Regions from separate parts of the Lactiplantibacillus argentoratensis genome, predicted to be linked through region 1. Evidence: predicted binding sites of a transcription regulator. Region 1 holds the regulator's gene; each other region holds the start of a gene.

Region 1 (5,291 bases):
GCACCCGTTACGGCTACAGAGTCACCAACTCACGCCTCAGGAATTACAAGCTTGGCTTGCATTTTATTACCAACAACCTTATCGGGAATATCAATACGTGGCAATTGATCTCGCCCAAGCTAACGTCCGCCACATGACACCAGCTCATTATCAGTGGTGCTATCGCCAAATCACAGTAACGCCATGGTGGGATAGTGTTGATGCCTGGCGCAAGGTGCTTGCAACGTACATCTTGACACATGATTGTTTGCAATAAGTGGGGCCGGTTTACTTGCGGGCTACAGATAAATGGGTGCGCCGGGTGGGAATCATGCTTCAATTAGGCTGGAAAGAGCGAACGGACTCCCAATATTTGCAAACGGCGATACTAGCGAATCAGGGGGATGAAGATTTCTTCATCCAGAAAGCGATTGGCTGGGCGTTACGGGATTACAGCAAGGTGAATCCGGAATGGGTGCGCACGTTTGTCGCAAACCACGCGCTTTCGGCCTTGGCCCAGCGGGAAGGATGTAAGTATCTGTGACGAGATCTGCAGATAGTGCCGGCAATCAGGTCCAAAAGAGTGGCAAATAAAAAAAGATGACAAATCGAATTGTCATCTTGTGAGTGTTCATATTACTGAAACAACATGTCACGATATAGGCCAACAACTTTGCCTAACACAGAGACGTTGTTCAAGATAATCGGTGCCATCGTGTCGTTTTCAGGTTGTAGCCGATAGTGATCGGCCTCCTTGAAGAATCGCTTGCAAGTCGCTTCATTTTCATCGGTCATGGCAATGATGATATCACCATTGTCAGCGGAATTTTGACGCCGAACAATGACTTGATCACCATTCATGATACCGATATTGATCATACTTTCGCCACGGATGGTGAGCATGAAAAGGTCGCCACCGAATGATTCAAGTTCCTTAGGAATTGGAAAATAATCCGTCGCTTCCTGTACGGCAAGAATTGGTTGGCCGGCGGTTACCGTTCCAAGTACCGGAATTTGATGTGGCGTAGTTTCGACGCCCAGTGCTTCGAAACCGGCTGGCGTTACCTCAATGGCACGGGGCTTAGTTGGGTCTTTTTGAATATAGCCTTTCTTCTCCAGCCGTGAAATGTGGCCGTGGACGGTCGAAGTCGAAGATAAGTCAACGGCTTCACCAATCTCACGAACGGTTGGCGGATATCCTTTTTCATTGACGCGTTCATAAATAAAGCGAAGAACGGCCATTTGTTTGCTTTCCGATGTTTTACTCATCTTGGCACCTCATTTTTTATTTTCATTATTGGTTAAAACAATTGTAGCATAGCGTTTCATAGCTTTCAAACAAATGTTCGGTTGACAAACACTATTAATTGATTTAGGGTCTAATTTCGTGTATATTTCAAGAGTGAAAGGGGCTGCTGATTTGATTTCAAAAGAATTGCTTGCTCGGATCAATGAGTTAGCTCATAAGGCGAAAGCCGAGGGGCTCACCGAGCTAGAAGAAGCCGAACGTCAAGAGTTGCGGCAAAAATACTTGAAGGAATTTCGCGCCGGTTTTCGGCGACAAGTTGAAATGCTTCAGGTTTATGATAAAGATGGTAAAGAGGTTACGCCAGAAAAGGTCCGTCAAGTGCAACGCGATCGCGGTCTTCGAGATGATTAACCGATTTCAGGAAAATTTGTCAACTGACAAATTTTCCTTTTCTTTTATTATTAATTTGTGTAGACTAGTTTAATGAAGACTGTAATAAGGGAGGGGAATGACTGTGTCTACAGGAATTTGGATTTTAATCGTCGTTATCGGCGTATTGGTTGGGTTAACTGGTGGTTTCTTCGGTGCCCGGCACTATATGCAAAATTACTTGAAGCAAAATCCACCAATTAGTGAAGAGATGCTTCGGAGTATGATGATGCAAATGGGTCAACGCCCATCCGAAAAGAAGTTACATCAGATGTTGAATTCGATGAAAGCTGCATCTAAAAACGATAACAAGTAGTAAAAAAGTGTCGGCTCGCTTTAAATTGCGATCGCCGGCACTTTTTTATTATCGAACTTAATGTTTCTGACGGGTTGTAGCAGGATCAACGTATTTGAACGTTGGGTCGATTTGACGATCCAAGTCGTCAAAAGCGTGCAACATTTTAGTTTCAATTTGTTTTTGACCAGCTTCATCCAATTTAAGTTTACGATCAATATTAATCGGTTGACCGAAACGGACGGTAACCCGCTGACGGCTAAAGAGTTGTTTGAAGGTCAATGGGCCTTGGTAAACGGTTGGAACTAGTGGAACACCGGCCATCTTAGCGATGACGGTGGCGCCGCCTTTAAGTTCTTGTGAGTGGCGCGTTCCCGATGGAAACATGATTAGTGAAAGCTTACCGCTGCGCAAAAATTTGACGGGGGTCTTGATTGCTGAAGGTCCTGGATGTTGCCGATTGACAGGAAAAGCGTTCGCATGGACGAGAATGAACCGCAAGACGGGATTCTTAAATAGTTCTTCCTTGGCCATAAAGCTAAATTTCATTGGGCTGCCGGCCAACGCATAGTACAACGGATCAAACCACGTCCGGTGCGGTCCAACTAAGATGTAGGCGCCCTCAGGCAAGTTTTCCCGTCCTTGATAGTGCGGCCGACCGTTAATAATGGTGATGATTAGTCGGACTAGTCCGCGCATAAAAGAATAAAACATCACGATCTTCCTTTCGTTTACTAACTGCTCACAGTATGACGAAATTTGGCAAATTCTGCAAGTTAATTGTATGATAACTGTGCGATGATTTTAATGGAGAGGTGGCCGAATATGGCAGACGTCACGTTACACGCCGATGAGCGTATTGATCAATTATATAGTCAAGATATCCAAATAATTCAAAGTTCTCAAGTCTTTGCGTTCTCACTGGATGCTGTTCTGTTGGGTGACTTTGCCCAGGTTGCGAAGGGCGCTAAGAGCCAGATTGTGGATCTCTGTGCTGGCAATGGTGCAGTAGGCTTATTCGCCAGTGCCAAAACTCAAGGCCATATTACGGCGGTCGAAATCCAGCCCCGGTTGGCCGATATGGCCCAGCGCAGTGTTATTTTGAACGATTTGACCCAGCAAGTGACAGTCCTGAACGAAGACTTACTGGCAATTACGCGCCAACTACCGAAAGATTCGGTGGATACAGTCTTATGTAACCCACCGTATTTTAAAGATCGACCGCAGAGCGTCAAAAATCCAAACCCTCATTTGGCGATTGCACGGCATGAACTGTCCGCTAATTTAGATCAGATTCTAGCAGTAACTAGTGATTTGTTAAAAATGAATGGTAAAGCCTATTTTGTGCATCGTCCTGAACGTTTGGATGATTTATTCAGTGCGATGGCGGCCAATCGATTGGCACCCAAACGGATTCGGTTCGTCCATCCGAAAGCGCAACGGGAAGCGAACATGGTTCTGATTGAAATGATCAAGGATGGGAAACGCAACGGTGTTCGAATCATGCCACCGCTTGTCGTTTATCGTGATGATGGTGAATACGGGGAAGAGGTGTACACGTTACTCTATGGCAAGCACAAGTAAGCCGGCTGCGTCCACGAAGGCAACCAAAAAATATTATTTTTATGTCCTATTATGTGCTGATCAAACGTTGTATGGTGGTTTTACGGATAATTTGCAGCGACGATTAGCAACGCACAATGCGGGCAAAGGGGCTAAATATACGCGGGTCAGATCACGGCGACCCTTGCAATTAATTTACCATGAAACTTTCACTGACAAATCAAGTGCGTTAAAGGCTGAATATGCCTTCAAACATCAATCGCGAGCTGCCAAGCTAAAATACTTGTCAGCTCACGATGTAAAAATTTAGCGAAGTTTTCACAATTTATGATTCTATTTCTCGCATTTACTGTTATAATATTTACTGTATCAATATATAGGAGGAATTTTTGTAATGAAAATTATTGCATATGCTGTACGTGATGACGAACGTCCATTCTTCGATACTTGGATGAAAGAAAACCCAGATGTTGAAGTTAAATTAGTTCCAGAATTACTTACTGAAGACAACGTTGACTTAGCTAAAGGCTTCGACGGTGCCGATGTATACCAACAAAAGGACTATACTGCTGAAGTATTGAACAAGTTAGCCGACGAAGGGGTTAAGAACATCTCTCTTCGTAACGTTGGTGTTGATAACTTGGACGTTCCTACTGTTAAAGCACGTGGCTTAAACATTTCTAACGTACCTGCATACTCACCAAATGCGATTGCTGAATTATCAGTAACGCAATTGATGCAATTATTACGTCAAACCCCATTGTTCAACAAGAAGTTAGCTAAGCAAGACTTCCGTTGGGCACCAGATATTGCCAAGGAATTAAACACCATGACTGTTGGTGTGATCGGTACTGGTCGGATTGGCCGTGCTGCCATCGATATTTTCAAAGGCTTCGGCGCTAAGGTTATCGGTTACGATGTTTACCGGAATGCTGAACTTGAAAAGGAAGGCATGTACGTTGACACCTTGGACGAATTATACGCCCAAGCTGATGTTATCACGTTACACGTTCCTGCATTGAAGGATAACTACCACATGTTGAATGCGGATGCCTTCAGCAAGATGAAAGATGGCGCCTACATCTTGAACTTTGCTCGTGGGACACTCATCGATTCAGAAGACTTGATCAAAGCCTTAGACAGTGGCAAAGTTGCCGGTGCCGCTCTTGATACGTATGAATACGAAACTAAGATCTTCAACAAAGACCTTGAAGGTCAAACGATTGATGACAAGGTCTTCATGAACTTGTTCAACCGCGACAATGTTTTGATTACACCACATACGGCTTTCTACACTGAAACTGCCGTTCACAACATGGTGCACGTTTCAATGAACAGTAACAAACAATTCATCGAAACTGGTAAAGCTGATACGCAAGTTAAGTTTGACTAATCTCGATTACTAAAAAATGGCGTCACTCATCTGAGTGGCGTCATTTTTTTGTGGCTGAATTTAAGGCGGTTTGTTAGAGACGATTCTGGGCGACTAAGCAGCATTGTAATGTAGGTATTGAAAACGTGCAGCGAAGTACCCGCATATTATAAGAGGACCTCAATCACGCTGGCTGCACGATTGAGGTCCTCAAAAATAAGCTGTTTAGTTAAAATCTGAGGCAGTGTTACGCTGTCCAGGGCTGCCTGGTACGTGCCTGTCAAGGTCAGGTCTATAGGTGACGGGGACCATCATGAGGCCCGCACATTTTCCGATTAAATGTTGGATTAGTCGGGATTATGAAGCACTAGCCGCCTGAAGAAGTGCTAACAACAACTCATTTA
Region 2 (5,291 bases), 430 kb from region 1:
GCATACACCGGCTTTTTAACATCATCATCAAACGTAAAATGAAAGTCGGGATGAATCATCGTAAAATCGTTAAATGCTTGCGTCACTAACTTCTGAACGTCCGACGTCTCATGGCTAAAATTGATTTCCAATTGTTCAGCACGCGATAAGTCCAACATTTCTTGAACTAAGCTCTGCATTCGCTTGGTTTCTGACAAACTAGCCGCCAATGATTCCGACAACACTTGTGGATCATCCTTGCCCCATCGATTCAGCAACTCCATATGGCCCTGGATAATGGCCACCGGGGTCCGTAATTCATGGGAAACGTCTTCAACAAATTGCTGCTGTTGATTAATATAGCGTTGCATCTGATCAAGCATATCATTGAATACGACTGCTAAATCCGACAATTCATCATTGCGTTTAAGATCGGGCACTCGCGAGTCAGTTTGCGGATCATCATTGACCGCATTAATCGTCTGTTTGATTTTACGCATTGGCCGTAATAGAAACGCAGCTAAGAAATAGCCCAGTAGCGTGGCACCAAAAATAGTGATCATTGTCATCACAATAAAGATCCAGATCAAATTCTGAGTCGTTGAATGGTATTCCGCCAAATTATCGGTGACCTGGGTGTAACCAATCAAACGGTGATTGCTAGCCGCATAAATGGGCGCCCGCCCAACTAATTCAGCATCACTTCCTCGGCCAATCACCACCACCTGACGCGTCTTATTCTTAGAGAACTCATGTGCATCCTTGCGGGATAGATAGAGTGTGTTCCCATGTGGATCATAAACCGTCACAGCTAAGTTTGTGCGGGATAAGGCTGTTAAATCGGAATCTGAAAAGATTTTACTTTGCAGCACACCATGCTTACGTTCACTCATGGTAGTTGCCGGTTCAACACTCGCTTCGGGTTGCAATTTAGCAGCCACCGACTTAATGGTCAGTCCCTTCGACTCCGTTCGTAACGATTGTTGCACCGTTGTAACAGCACTAGCCACGTTCCGTTGTTCTTGGCGCAATAAGAGGTTCGTGAAACTCTTATAGACCAATAATGAAAAACAAATAAAAATGAGCGCGGACCCAATTGCGGTCCCGAGCGCCCATTTCCATTTTAATGACCAACGGCGCCGTGGTTTAGGCGTCACTTGATTCGTATCAGCGTCAGTCATTAAGAACGAATCACGTATCCAGTCCCACGAACAGTTTGGATGTAACTCTTTTCTCCTGGTCGGTCAATCTTGTTCCGTAAGTAACGGATATAAACGTCGACGACATTCGTTTCAACTTCTGATTCGTAGCCCCATACTTTGTTTAATAAGACATCGCGCGCGAGGACAACGTTAATATTTTCCATCAAAGTTAATAACAGTTCATATTCACGTTTTGTCAAGTTGATCACTTCGTCACCACGTTTAACGACTAAGTTTTCCTTTTCAATCGTTAAATCTTTGTAAGTAACGGTCGTTTGTTTAGTGCTCTGTTGTTCACTTTCCAAATCGATCCGCCGTAGTAACGCCCGCAAACGTGCGAGTAGTTCTTCAATGGCAAACGGCTTAACGATGTAATCATCCGCACCATGATCCAAGCCGGAAACTCGGTCAATCACGGAGTCACGGGCCGTCATCATAATGATTGGCGTGTTCTTGACTTCACGAACCCGCCGGCAGACTTCCAAACCGTTCAGTTCTGGTAACATCAGGTCTAATAGGATGGCATCAAAATCTTCAGCTAACGCTGCGTCTAACCCTTTACGGCCGTTATATTCGACTTGAATATCATAGCCTTCGTGTTTTAATTCTAATTCAACGAAGCGTGCGAGGTTTTTTTCATCCTCAATAATTAATATTCGACTCATTTACTTTTAGTCACTCCTAATATTCAACTTATCTAAAAACCGTACGAATCAGTGATTTATCACCACTAACCTGCATTAAGCTAGTACAACATGTTATTTTAACATGAAAACGCTGAATTTCCTACACCCCAACCAGGGTCTGCTCCTCACCCAAATCTAATTTTAGTGAATTCTCATTAAATTGCAATCTTTATGTCTCATCATCTGACGGTTCGGTTTGCGGATGTTGCTGGTGCCACTGGCGAATAGCAGCTAGACGCTGTTGCCAGGCTTTCTCCTGTCCCTGGCTAGTCGGCTCATAGTACCGGTGCTGTTTTAACTCAGGTGGCATCGTCGTCATCGTGGTTAATTTGGCCGCTGTATCATGGGCATATTGGTAATCAGAACCATAACCTAAATCTTTCATTAATTTTGTCGGTGCGTTGCGAATCTGTAACGGTACTGGCAAATTTCCAGTCGCTTTGATATCTGCTTGGGCTGCCGATTTAGCGGCATATAACGCATTCGACTTCGGAGCTAAGGCTAAGTAAGTCACTGCTTCAGTCAAATTCACGTCACACTCCGGCATACCGATCAACTGGCACGCTTGAAAGACCGCTACCGTTAGCGGTAATGCCTGCCGGTCAGCGAGCCCAATATCTTCACTCGCAAACCGAATCAAACGCCGCGCAATGTACAACGGATCTTCACCACCAGCGAGCATCCGCATCAACCAGTATATCGCCGCGTCAACATCACTGTTACGCATCGATTTATGTAATGCAGAAATAATATTATAATGCTCCTCGCCATGCTTATCATAACGCAATGACTTAGTATTGATCAGTTGCGATAAACCGGCCGTGGTAATCGTAACGTGCTTGCCATCACGGTCACCGTTCAAAACAGCCATTTCCAACGTATTGAGCGCCATGCGGGCATCACCATTGGCAAACTCGGCAATCAACCGTAGCGTATCCGGTTGCATCGTAATCTCTAAATCTGGAAACCCCTTCGGATTCTGTAACGCACCCTGCAAGACAGCTTCTAACGCTTCAGGCGTCAATGCCTTCAAGACTAACACTTTACACCGTGACAATAGCGCCGCGTTAATTTCAAATGAGGGATTTTCCGTCGTCGCACCAATTAACGTGATACTGCCGCGCTCAACATACGGTAAAAAGGCATCTTGTTGGGCCTTATTAAACCGGTGAATTTCATCAATAAAAACAATGGTCTTTTCACCAAAATCTCGATTAGCCTCCGCTTCATCCATGATTTGCCGAATTTCTTTAATGCCACTCGTCACCGCGCTAAACGTAATAAAGTGCGACTGGGTCTGTTGCGCAATAATTTCGGCCAGCGTGGTCTTACCGACTCCCGGTGGCCCCCAAAAAATCAAGGATGGTAACTGATCTTCTGCGATTAATTGTCGTAATAGTTTACCCGGGCCAAGTAGATGCTCTTGGCCCTTGAAATCCGCCAGCGTCACTGGCCGGACCCGGTAAGCCAACGGACTACTACTAGATTTATCCGGGTTAAATAATGATTCTTGTCGCATGGCGACCCCCACTTTCGCGTTTATTCATTACTCTCAATTTTAACGCAAACGTACGTTCTAATCCACTCAAACCAACGATCATTACCGCACAGCCACCCACAGCACAAAAAAACTGCGCCTAATCACGCGTAACGTCATTAGCCACAGTTTAGTTCATTCAAAATGATTTTATTGTTCTTCGTACCAACTGTAATGGTATAACCCTTCACGGTCAGTCCGTTCATACGTATGCGCACCAAAGTAGTCCCGTTGCGCTTGCAACAAGTTAGCAGGCAATACTTCGGCTCGATATGAGTCGTAGTATGACAATGCCGCACTAAATGATGGTACTGGTACACCGGCTTGGATTGCTAAGCTAAGCACTTCACGTGTTGATTGTTGATACTTAGCAGCAATGTCAGCAAAGTAGTCGTCCATCAATAAGTTATTTAAATCAGGCTTCTTATCAAAAGCATCCGTGATGTTTTGTAAGAATTGGGCCCGGATGATGCAGCCTGCACGCCAGATTTGGGCAAGTTCACCGAACTTCAAGTCCCAACCATAATGTTCAGAAGCGAACCGAAGTTGTTCGAAGCCTTGCGCATAACTCATAATCTTGCTGAAGTAGAGGGCTTGACGAATCTTCTCAACCAATTCTTCCTTGGCTGGCAAGTCAACGTCAGCGGTTGGGCCAGCTAATTTCTTAGAAGCGGCAACCCGTTCGTTCTTCATCATTGAGATGTAACGCGCATAGACCGCTTCCGTAATAACGGATTGTGGCACTTGAACGTTCAAGGCATCTTCGGAACTCCACTTACCAGTTCCTTTGTTGTTCCCACGGTCTAAGATCATGTCAACGATTGGCTTAGTCTTATCCGCACCTAAATCATCCTTACGTGACAAAATGTCAGCGGTGATTTCGATCAAGTAACTGCTCAATTCGCCCTTGTTCCAGTCCGTGAAAATATCGGACATTTCATCAACGGACAAGCCTGCGACGTTGCGCATGATATTGTATGATTCATCGATTAACTCTTCATCACCGTATTCAATCCCGTTGTGGACCATCTTAACGTAGTGACCAGCACCGTTCGGGCCGATGTAAGTCACACATGGTGCACCGTCTTGAGGCGCTTTAGCAGAAATCTTTTCCAAGATTGGGGCAACTAAATCATAAGCTTCCTTTTGACCACCAGGCATCAATGAAGGGCCTTGTAAGGCACCTAATTCACCACCGGAAACACCCATACCAATAAAGTTGATTCCGGATTTATCTAAGCGGGCGTTACGCGCCATCGTGTCATTAAAGTTGGTGTTCCCACCATCAATCAAGACATCGCCTTTATCTAATAGTGGTAATAATTCATCGATAACGGCATCGGTTGGCTTACCAGCCTTAACCATCATGATAATCCGTCGTGGCGTTTCAAGTGAAGCCACGAAGTCTTCGATCTTATAACTTGGTACTAATTGCTTGTCAGCATGGTCCTTAACGACCTTTTCAGTTTTGGCACCAGTCCGATTAAAAATCGCAACCTTGTAGCCGCGGCTTTCGATGTTCAACGCCAGGTTCTTACCCATGACGGCCATCCCAATGACACCAATTTGTGGTTTTTCATTACTCATTAGTTTATTGCCTCCCAATTTTTAATACGCAACTATCGTACCAAAAAACACGCTGTTAATAAAGTAAATGACCGCAGATTTTAAAATTAATTTCATATAATTTATCTTGGAAAGAAATTAATTTTCATAGGACCATCCAAAAAGGTTACTTACCTTTCAAACAGCACCAACTGACAAAGTTAAAAACACCGTGCTAGGCTTACAGTAAAATAAACGGATAACCTTCATAGATCGGTTCGTGGTGTTTAGGCTAGTGTCCTCATTGTTATTCTGACGTTCCGCACTTTTTTTATTCGTACA
Region 3 (5,291 bases), 200 kb from region 1:
TTGCAAGGTGCAGTCACGACGAAACCGGTTAGTGGTGTCAAAACTGTCAAACCGACCGTTACTGGGAAAAACGTCGCTTACACGGTGCAAGCGGACACGACGAACGTTCTGGATACGTTGGACAAAGTGATTATTTACCGGAATCAACACGCGACCGGGGCGTCGAACAACGTGTTGACTAAGTTACCGGCAGATACGATCACACTAACGCCGGAACAACGGGAAAGCCTGACGCCGGCAACTGGTCTGACGAAACCGTCAAACCGTGTGTTGAACTTGATTGCGGCGAATCAAAAGCTGGTCCAAAAAAATCAGGAAAACAACGCCAACGGGTTAACAAGCATGGTCAGTGATGTCCAAGGACACCAGATGCCGTACCAATTGACTATTCAGCATCCTAAGAAGTATCGAAATACGGAACTCTATCTCGTGCTAGATGGCATCAGCTATCGGCGTTCCTCAATCAAGCACGCCCTGACCACGAGTCAAAATACCAACGTATTCACGGCTCGTCCGTATACCAAGGTCGATTATTTGAATGATGTCCGCGATGGCCTGAAAGGTAATTTAAGCGCCAGTGGGTATTCCCTAACTGCGCAGACAACGGATAATTTGACAAGTTTTAGTCAGTTGGGCACCACGAATATGTCAGACTATGAGCCACGGACATCAGCGGTGATCAACTTAGGGTATAGCAAACACGCCCGTAAGCTGATCACGTTGAACTATACGAGTATTCGTAGTTTACATTTTAAATCCGCTAAATTGATTGCGGTGCCGCTTGGGAAGACTTATCGTCAGCGGACGCGACAACTACAGGCAAGTGGGTTGAAGCATCAGCAAGTAACCAACGATCAGATTACGGGTACGACGACAACTAACGCAGCGACCCTGCTGACGACGTCAATTCCTTATTCAACTGGTTGGCAGCTACAGGTTGATGGCCGGACCGTTAAGACTCAAGTTGTCAATAAAGGGTTTGTGGGGGCCAAATTGACAGCCGGTCACCACCGAATTCGATTGACGTATCATACACCAGGGTTAAAAATCGGCGTCTGGTTGAGTTTCATTGGTGGTGTAATTAGTATACTGATTGCATGCTGGTGGTGGATTCGCAAACGTGGCCGGTCACTTTAGCTGAGTATATGGGTACTAAATAGGCTTCTTAGGAATCAACCTTGATTCCTAAGAAGCCTATTTAGTGTTTTGCCGCAATTAAACGGCATCAGCGCGAAGTTGCTCATTGATGGTCATTAAGGCTGAGCAGGGGTTGCCAACGCAATCAGCTGGTCGGGAATGGCTGGTGCGGTGGCAAACTTTTGCCATTCACTGGTTGACACTAACATGACGAGTGGGGTACTGACTGTCGTTAACCACGTTTTTTGTGGCGTCACGGGAGCCATTGCCGTCGTAATATCGGTATTAACCTCGGGTTCAGTAATTTGCCAGAGTCGATGTGTCACTTGAGCGGTGTCCATCACTTCAACAATTGGGGCAAAGTGGCCGACCCAGTCGTCAATCAGCATTTCAATAACGGGTTGCTGTGGGTAGAGTACCGTGTTGATTGCGCCGGGCACCATGGTCGTCACGGTTTGATCAACCGGCCAGCTGGCAATTAGGCGCCACTGGTGAACGCCGTTTAGCGTGAGCTCGTACCAGTAATAGCTGGCTTCGGTTGTCATCACTGTATCCTGGCTGTCCCAATTGGTAACAGCCGTTTGAATTTTAGTTTGACCAGTCGCGGTCGGTAGCACCGCTTTAAACGGTTTGAGTTGCATAGCGAGACCTCCCTAGGAATTTGAGCATAGCATGATGTTCACGTGTCAGCAAGTATTTCTTGTTGCGAGCGTCGGCAATTACGGTTGAATTTAGTTAACCCGGTTTGTAAAATTAAGTTAGAAATTTAAAAAGCCATTTGTGATAGACTTTTGAGTGTCAAAATCAAAAGAAAGGCTGATCACAAATGACCTATACTCATCTTACCATAGACGAACTTGCCACAATTTATTCTTTTTGGAAACTCGGTAAAAAGGCTTATCTAGTGGCCCCAGCGCTCCATCGGAGTGCTGAAACTGTGTATCGTATTTATCGGTTTCTTGACGCTGGCGGTACGATTATTGATTACCAATGCCACTATCGAAAGCATAAACAACATTGTGGGCGTAAACCAATTCAACTACGCCCTGATGAACTGGCCTATATTCAAGCCAAAACTCAAGCTGGTTGGCAACCAGATACCATTATTAATCGCCAAGAACGGGCTTTCAGCTGTGGGGTTCGAACCCTTTACCGCCTTTTCAAACGCGGTGTTTTGGGGTTGTCGACCAAAGATTTACCGATGCACGGCAAACGGCACCCTAATGGTTACATTGAACGCCGTGGGAAAGCGGGTCAATTGGGCAGGGATTTAAAGAATCGTTATCAGGACTATCCTAATTTTAATCAAGAATTCGGCCATTTAGAAGGTGACACGGTTCAAGGTAAAAACCATCAGGGTGCGGTAACCACGCTGGTTGAACGACAAACTAAGGTCGCAATTGTGCTGAATTCGCATACCAAGTCGGCACACGATGTCAATCGTAGTTTAGCAGGATGGCTTTCGAAGCTGCCACGACACCTATTTAAGTCAATTACGTTTGACAATGGTAAGGAGTTCGCCGGTTGGCGAACCATTGCTAACCAATTTGATTTAAATATTTACTTTGCCGCTGTCGGAGCACCCAATCAACGTGGTTTAAATGAGAACACCAATGGTCTGCTGCGTAAAGATGGTTTACGTCACAATCTTATTATGGACCAGCTATCAGATAGATTTGTTCAAGCAGTTGCCAGTCGACGAAACCACATCCCACGAAAAAGTTTGGGTTACCAGACACCTCTGGAAGCATTCATCAGTCAGATTACAGATGAACAGTTAAAAAATTTCTAACTTAATTTGACAATTCGGGTAACATTAAAATTTGGTTTTTATCGGTGCACCAGTGTTAAGCCACTGTGAAAATGTGGTACAATTTAGCAAGCAAACATACGTTTTATTTAAAGGAGTTTTTTCGGTGTACGAATATTTTCTCGGTCAAGTGACCGATGTAACCCCCGGTTATGTAGTGATTGAGGTCAGCGGCATTGGTTACAAAGTGCTAACGGCTAATCCATATCGTTACCAGGTGGGCGCAGCAGCAGTTAAGATGTATATCCACCAAGCCGTCAGCGAGAATGGCATGAGTCTTTTTGGCTTTTTTGATGCTGACGAGAAGGCGTTGTTCGAAAAGTTGCTTGGGGTTTCGGGAATTGGTCCGAAGTCGGCACTCGCGATTTTAGCTAACAATGACCATGCGGGGCTGATTCAAGCCATCAATCAAGAGAACGCTACTTACTTGACGAGCTTTCCCGGTGTGGGCAAGAAGACCGCCCAACAAATCGTGCTGGATTTGAAAGGCAAGTTAAATGATCTGAACGTCGACGTGACTGGTCAAACCGCGCTTGATGTGGATGCACCTGCCGTTGACGGTGCGTTAGCCGATGCGTTGGCAGCCTTAGAAGCGCTCGGTTATTCGAAGGCCGACGTCAAGAAAGTCACTAAGAAATTGGAGACGTTTAGTCAGACTCAGGGGGCTGATACCAACACCTTACTGAGTGAAGGACTACGACTATTGATGAAGAAGTAGATGGGAGGGGTAACCAAATGGACGATGATAAGTTATTATCCGGTGACAAAGCCGATGACGAAGAGGCGTCATTAGAAAAATCGCTCCGTCCGCAAACGTTAGCCCAGTATATTGGTCAAGCGCGGGTCAAGCACGAATTAGGCGTGTATATTGAAGCAGCCCGTAAGCGTGAGGAATCCTTGGATCACGTTTTGCTCTATGGGCCGCCCGGGCTAGGGAAGACCACGTTAGCGATGGTAATTGCCAACGAGATGCAGGTCAATATCCGTACGACCAGCGGCCCGGCAATTGAAAAACCAGGTGATTTAGTCGCGCTCTTGAATGAACTGGAGCCGGGTGATATCTTATTTATTGATGAAATTCACCGATTACCAAAAATCGTTGAGGAAATGTTGTATTCGGCGATGGAAGATTTTTTTGTCGATATTGTGGTCGGACAGGGGCCAACCGCCCATCCCGTGCATTTTCCATTACCACCGTTTACGTTGATTGGTGCGACTACCCGGGCTGGCATGCTGTCAGCACCGTTGCGTGATCGCTTTGGAATCGTCGAACACATGGCTTATTACGAAGTTGCTGATTTGGAAGATATCGTGAAGCGGACTGCGGATATTTTTCAAACGAGTATCAAACCATCCGGTGCCCACGAAATTGCCCGGCGCTCACGGGGGACGCCCCGAATTGCCAATCGCTTGTTCAAGCGTATTCGTGATTTTGCAGAGGTGGCGGACCAAGACGCCATTGATGAGGCGATCGTCGCGCGGTCATTAACGTATCTACGCGTTGATGATGCCGGATTAGACGAAACCGATAATAAGCTTTTAAGAACGATGTTAGAGTATTATGATGGGGGTCCGGTGGGGCTCGCCACGATTGCGGCTAACATTGGTGAAGAAACGGATACGATCGCTGAAGTGGTTGAACCGTACTTGCTTCAGATTGGATTCTTGAAGCGGACGCAACGCGGACGCGTCGTTACAATTAAAGGTTATCAACATCTGGGGTTCCCATACCCTGAAAATAAATAAGGATAAGAGGTCACAACATGAGTTTAACACTTGAAGATTTTGATTATGATTTGCCACACGAACTGATTGCCCAGACACCAATCAAAAAACGGGACAGTTCACGGTTATTGGAATTGGATCGCCAAACGGGCGAGATGCAAGACAAGCATTTCTACGATATTATTGATCAACTGAATCCGGGCGATGCGGTTGTTATGAACAATTCCCGTGTGATGCCAGCTCGTTTGTATGGTGTTAAGCCTGAAACTGGTGGCCATGCGGAAATCCTCTTACTGCATAATACGGAAGGTGACGAGTGGGAGACGCTCATGAAGCCTGCCAAGCGTGCTAAGGTCGGTACCGTGATCTCATTTGGTGACGGCAAGTTGACGGCGACCGTAACGGCCGAAAAAGAAGATGGCATTCGGATGATCGAGTTCCATTACGATGGGATCTTCATGGAAATCTTGGAGAGCTTGGGTGAAACCCCATTGCCACCATATATTAAAGAAAAACTCGATGATCCAGACCGTTATCAGACTGTTTATGCCAAGGAAAATGGCTCGGCAGCTGCCCCAACAGCTGGTTTACACTGGACGAAGGAACTTTTACAAAAAGT
Region 4 (5,291 bases), 200 kb from region 1:
GGGACTTTCCCGACACCGATGTTTATGCCCGTTGGGACGCAAGCTAGTGTTAAATCACTTGCACCCGAAGAATTAGACGCGATGGGTGCCGGGGTCATCTTATCGAACACGTACCATCTTTGGCTACGACCAGGTGAGCAAATCGTGAAAGAAGCTGGTGGGTTACATCAGTTTATGAATTGGAAAAAGGGAATCTTGACGGATTCAGGTGGTTTTCAGGTCTTCTCCCTGGCTAAAAATCGGGATATTACTGAAGAAGGGGTCCACTTTAAGAATCATCTGAACGGTTCAAAGATGTTCTTATCTCCTGAAAAGGCCATTCAAATCGAAAATGACCTTGGTCCAGATATTATGATGAGTCTAGATGAATGCCCGCCATTCTTTGAAAGTTACGACTATGTTAGCAAGTCAGTTGCCCGGACAAGTCGCTGGGCTGAGCGGGGCTTGAAGGTTCATCAACATCCTGATTACCAGGGCTTATTTGGAATCGTTCAGGGTGCGGGCTTCAAAGATTTGCGTGAACAGAGTGCCAAAGATCTCGTGAGTTTGGACTTCCCAGGCTACTCGATTGGGGGCTTATCTGTTGGTGAATCGAAGGCTGAGATGAATCATGTTTTAGACTTCACGACGCCACTATTACCAGAAAATAAGCCACGCTACCTGATGGGGGTTGGTTCAGCGGATGCCTTGATCGACGGCGCGATTCGCGGGGTCGATATGTTTGACTGTGTCTTGCCGACTCGGATTGCTCGTAACGGGACTTGTATGACCTCGCATGGTCGTTTAGTCGTTAAGAACGCGGCCTACGCCCATGACTTTACCCCGTTAGATGATAATTGTGATTGTTACACTTGTCGGAACTTCACGCGTGCTTATATTCGTCATTTGATCAAGGCGGATGAGACGTTTGGCTTACGTTTGACGAGTTACCATAACTTGTACTTCTTGTTACATTTGATGAAGCAAGTCCGGCAAGCTATTATGGATGATAATTTACTGGAATTCCGGCAAAACTTCTTCGAAATGTACGGTTTTAACGAGAAAAATCCGAAAAATTTTTAGGGATACTGGTATTTCAGACCGTAATTTGTTAAAGTTAAAGATAGTCAAACTTTTAATTAGAGTAGGAGCGATTTTAAATGGGTCAAATGGCATCAATTCTGTTTATCGTGGTCATGTTCGCATTCTTATACTTCTTCATGATCCGTCCACAACGGAAACAACAACAACAACATCAACAAATGTTAAGCAAAATCAAACGTGGTGACAAGGTTACGACGATTGGTCGCTTGCACGGGGTCGTTGATGAAGTTAACGAAACCGAAAAGACAGTCACCTTAGACTGTGATGGCATCTACTTAGTTTTTGATTTGAACGCTGTTGCTAAGATTTCTCCAGCCGAAGACGCACAAGCTAAGACAGTTGCACCAGAATCTGGGGCAGCCGCTGAATCAGCTGCTACTTCTGAAGTTGAATCGGCAAGCTCAGCCGCCGATGATAATGCTGATTCTGAAGCAAAATAGATTTGAATTATAAGTGGCCGATCTGATGATGACCGCTTATTTTTTTTGCTTATTTTTGGTCTTGAAGCGCGCTTTTGAACGTACGTTCGTGTATAATAAAGCTACTAAGGATTGGAGGGTCGACGCATGGCACAGTCGATTATTGAAGCACCCATACGGGTAGATACGAGTCGCAAAATTATTCATGTCGACATGGACGCGTTCTATGCGTCGATTGAAGAGCGGGAGCACCCCGCGTACAAGACGCAGCCATTGGTGATTGCTCATGATCCTCGGCAGACTGGGGGCCGGGGTGTTGTGACCACGGCGAACTATGTTGCTCGTCAGTTTGGTGTTCACTCGGCGATGCCAGCCGCTAAAGCATTGGAACTCTGTCCAAAAGCAGTGTTCAAGACCCCCAACTTTCCGTTGTATCGCGAAGTTTCGGCACAGATTCACCGGATCTTTCATGAATATACGGAGATGATTGAGCCAATTGCTTTTGATGAGGCTTACTTGGATGTGACCACGAATAAAAAACACATTCATAGTGCGGTCGAGTTGGCGCATCGACTACAACAGGAGATTTGGCGGCAAACGCATTTAACTTGTTCGACAGGGATTTCCTACAACAAGTTTATTGCGAAACTGGCGTCTGATTATCGCAAACCGGCGGGCGTCACGATCGTCTTGCCACAGGATGCGGAACCGTTTTTGTTGCGGGAGCCCATCGAGAAATTTCGCGGTGTCGGTAAAAAGACGGTACCGAAGATGCACGATTTAGGCATCAAGACCGGGCAAGATTTATACGCACAGTCGGAATTGGACTTGATCAAACAATTTGGTAAGTTGGGCTATGTTTTATACCGGCGGGTGCGTGGCAGCGATGATCGGCCGGTTGAGTATTTACGTGAGCGGAAGTCAATCGGCAAAGAGCGGACATTCGGACCGTTCCTCCAATCGGCGACGGAAGTGAATACCCACTTGAAGGCCATCGCTAAATTGGTGGAAGCAAGTATGCAATCGCACCAGCGCCACGGTAAAACGCTCGTTCTCAAGTTGCGCTACGGGGACTTTATCACGATTACCAAGCGGCGAACGTTCAGTGAATTTATACCTAATGACGCCGCCTTATTTGAACAGTACGCCGAAGAAATCTTTGAAGAGGTGGTCGATGGCCATTTTGACTCTGGTATTCGCTTGCTTGGAATCACGTTAACCGGCTTGGCACCACTGGCATTCGAGAACTTAACGTTGCCACTTTATCCGAATGACAATTAATTTATTTGGCGCGGCGCGGATTCTTCGGTATACTGGAGTACTGTGACAGTTTAATCGCCACCAGTAAATTATGAGAGTAAGAAGGTTCATTCATGACCGTCCAAACAGCAATCTTTGACTTAATTAAGCAAGCAAAAACAATTATCATTCATCGTCATCAGCGACCTGACCCAGACGCCATCGGAAGCCAGTTAGGGTTAGCAGCTATCATTAAAGCTAGCTTTCCTGCGAAGCGGGTATTGACACCTGGAAAACAGTACCATGGTTTTGACTGGTTAGGACAAATGGATGAGGTTACCGAAGCGGACTATCAAGACGCACTAGTATTAATTCTTGATACCGCTAATCAGCCCCGAATTGATGGTGAACTTTGGAATCAAGGTAAGACAATTGTTAAAATCGATCATCACCCCAACGATGACGCTTTTGGTGAGCCACAGTGGGTCGACGTTGACGCCTCCAGTACGAGTGAGATGATCTATAATTGGTACGCCCCCCTTGCGGCGGAGTTAACGCTAACGGCTAACGCTGCCCGGCTGTTGTATGCCGGCATCGTTGGTGATACTGGTCGCTTCCTGTACTCCGCCACCAAGCCTAGTACCATGCGAGCAGCGGCAGCCTTAATGGAAGCTGGTGCGGATGCGGAAGCCGTCAACCGTATTGAAGACACGATTACGTTACCAGTCGCACGACTGTCGGCCTATGTGTATGAACATCTGACACAGTTGGATTCGGGCGCAGCTTACGTTATTTTAACGAACGCGATTCTCGATTCATTCGCAATCGGTGATGCTAGTACGGCCGGGGTCGTCCCATTACCTGGACGCATTGATACGGTTAAGTGCTGGGCGATTTTTGTCCAACAAAAGGAAGGTGACTTCCGTATTCGGTTACGTTCGAAGGGACCTTCCATCAACGGTGTGGCCAAGAACCATGATGGTGGCGGACACGCCTTAGCGAGCGGTGCCAAGGCTAAGGACCAACAAGAAATTGAAACGGTGGTGCGAGAACTCGACCAAGTCGCTAGCCATTATGAGAAAGAGGTTTAAATATGACCGCAAGTTTTGAAGATTTTAAATTGCAGCCGTTCTTGATGCAGGCACTGACTGACATCAATTTCCGCAAACCGACTGCAGTACAAGAAAAGCTGATTCCAGTGATTGCCGCTGGCCGCAGTGTTATTGGACAGTCAGCAACTGGGAGCGGTAAGACACATACGTTCTTACTGCCCATGATCAACCAACTGAATGCTGATGAACGATACGTCCAGGCAGTTATCACAACGCCCAGCCGTGAATTAGCTTATCAGATTCAGACTGCTGCTAAACAGTTGATCCAACACAGCCCGAAAGCCATTCACATTGGACTCTATGTCGGTGGAACTGATAAGCAGGAACAGATTGAAAAGCTAAATCGGCACCAACCTCAGTTGATTATCGGGACCCCTGGACGGATTTTAGACTTAATGCGTTCCCAGGCACTCGATGTGCATCGTGCGACTCAGCTAGTGGTCGATGAAGCTGATATGACGTTAGACTTAGGGTTTTTGAACGTGGTTGATCAGATTGCTGGCCGGATGCCGGCTGATTTGCAGATGCTGGTGTTCTCAGCCACGATGCCACAAAAATTAACGCCATTCTTGCGCAAGTATATGAATAATCCAGTTATGGAAGAAATTCCCGTGGAATCAGTGATCAGTCCAACGATTGATAACTGGCTAATTTCTACTAAGAGTCACGACAAGAACAGTATTATTTATCGCTTGTTGACGATTGGTGAACCGTATCTCGTGTTGATTTTTGCTAACACCAAGGAACGTGTTCAAGAGTTGACCCATTATTTGCGCCAACAAGGGTTAACCGTTGCCATGATTCATGGTGATATTCAACCACGTGAACGGAAGCGGGTCATGCGTGACGTTCAGCAGTTGAAGTATCAATTTGTTGTTGCCACTGATTTAGCAGCCCGGGGGATTGATATCGAAGGTGTTTCGCACGTCATCAATGATGATATTCCAAATGACTTGGAATTCTTCATTCACCGTGTTGGCCGGACCGGTCGGAATGGCATGGCGGGGACTGCGATTACGTTATATAGCCCGGGTGAAGAAGCCAAGGTCAGTGCAGTTGAGGCAATGGGCATCAAGTTCAAGCCGAAAGCGATTCGCGATGGTGAGATTGTGGATTCGTATGACCGTAATCGGCGGGCTAAACGGGGACCTAAACAAGAGAAGTTGGATCCAACGTTGATTGGCTACGTCAAGAAGTCTAAGAAGAAGGTCAAGCCGGGTTACAAGCGTCGTATTCGTAAAAAGATCAGCGATAAGGCGCGGATGGACCGTCGCATCGAACAGCGAGCGGCTGCCCGCAAGGAACGTAAGGATCGTAAGTCTTAATTGACGCGTATCTGGATAGATTAATGCAAAATAACTGAGCGGTGTATTGACAAGTCGCCGCAAGTTTTCTATACTTTGCAAAGTAAGGACATATTTATATCACATATCAGTCA

What was found. The regulator LexA, encoded in region 1, represses DNA repair genes until DNA is damaged. The targets are predictions, from matches to a motif close to CNAACANNTGTTNG.
Region 2: V7R88_RS05840 (replication-associated recombination protein A) is a predicted target of LexA. The motif match lies at 3,432-3,445, and genes of this name have one in related genera.
Region 3: ruvA (Holliday junction branch migration protein RuvA) is a predicted target of LexA. The motif match lies at 3,021-3,034, and genes of this name have one in related genera.
Region 4: dinB (DNA polymerase IV) is a predicted target of LexA. The motif match lies at 1,599-1,612, and genes of this name have one in related genera.

The regions. Positions count from the first base shown of each region.
Region 1 covers NZ_CP147647.1:1,689,463-1,694,753, reverse strand. Annotated here, with positions in the region: partial or broken gene V7R88_RS07925 (DNA alkylation repair protein) at 1-523, shown strand, start outside; gene lexA (transcriptional repressor LexA) at 616-1,248, opposite strand; gene V7R88_RS07915 (DUF896 domain-containing protein) at 1,400-1,639, shown strand; gene V7R88_RS07910 (YneF family protein) at 1,737-1,973, shown strand; gene V7R88_RS07905 (lysophospholipid acyltransferase family protein) at 2,031-2,666, opposite strand; gene V7R88_RS07900 (tRNA1(Val) (adenine(37)-N6)-methyltransferase) at 2,778-3,536, shown strand; gene V7R88_RS07895 (GIY-YIG nuclease family protein) at 3,520-3,825, shown strand; gene V7R88_RS07890 (D-2-hydroxyacid dehydrogenase) at 3,910-4,908, shown strand; gene V7R88_RS07885 (HAD family hydrolase) at 5,245-5,291, opposite strand, start outside.
Region 2 covers NZ_CP147647.1:1,262,920-1,268,210, reverse strand. Annotated here, with positions in the region: gene V7R88_RS05850 (HAMP domain-containing sensor histidine kinase) at 1-1,160, opposite strand, end outside; gene V7R88_RS05845 (response regulator transcription factor) at 1,160-1,846, opposite strand; gene V7R88_RS05840 (replication-associated recombination protein A) at 2,037-3,386, opposite strand; gene gndA (NADP-dependent phosphogluconate dehydrogenase) at 3,555-4,991, opposite strand.
Region 3 covers NZ_CP147647.1:1,891,947-1,897,237, reverse strand. Annotated here, with positions in the region: gene V7R88_RS09010 (YfhO family protein) at 1-1,137, shown strand, start outside; gene V7R88_RS09005 (hypothetical protein) at 1,254-1,778, opposite strand; gene V7R88_RS09000 (IS30 family transposase) at 1,964-2,929, shown strand; gene ruvA (Holliday junction branch migration protein RuvA) at 3,054-3,665, shown strand; gene ruvB (Holliday junction branch migration DNA helicase RuvB) at 3,683-4,693, shown strand; gene queA (tRNA preQ1(34) S-adenosylmethionine ribosyltransferase-isomerase QueA) at 4,711-5,291, shown strand, end outside.
Region 4 covers NZ_CP147647.1:1,885,809-1,891,099, reverse strand. Annotated here, with positions in the region: gene tgt (tRNA guanosine(34) transglycosylase Tgt) at 1-1,062, shown strand, start outside; gene yajC (preprotein translocase subunit YajC) at 1,140-1,523, shown strand; gene dinB (DNA polymerase IV) at 1,650-2,783, shown strand; gene V7R88_RS08965 (DHH family phosphoesterase) at 2,876-3,832, shown strand; gene V7R88_RS08960 (DEAD/DEAH box helicase) at 3,835-5,178, shown strand.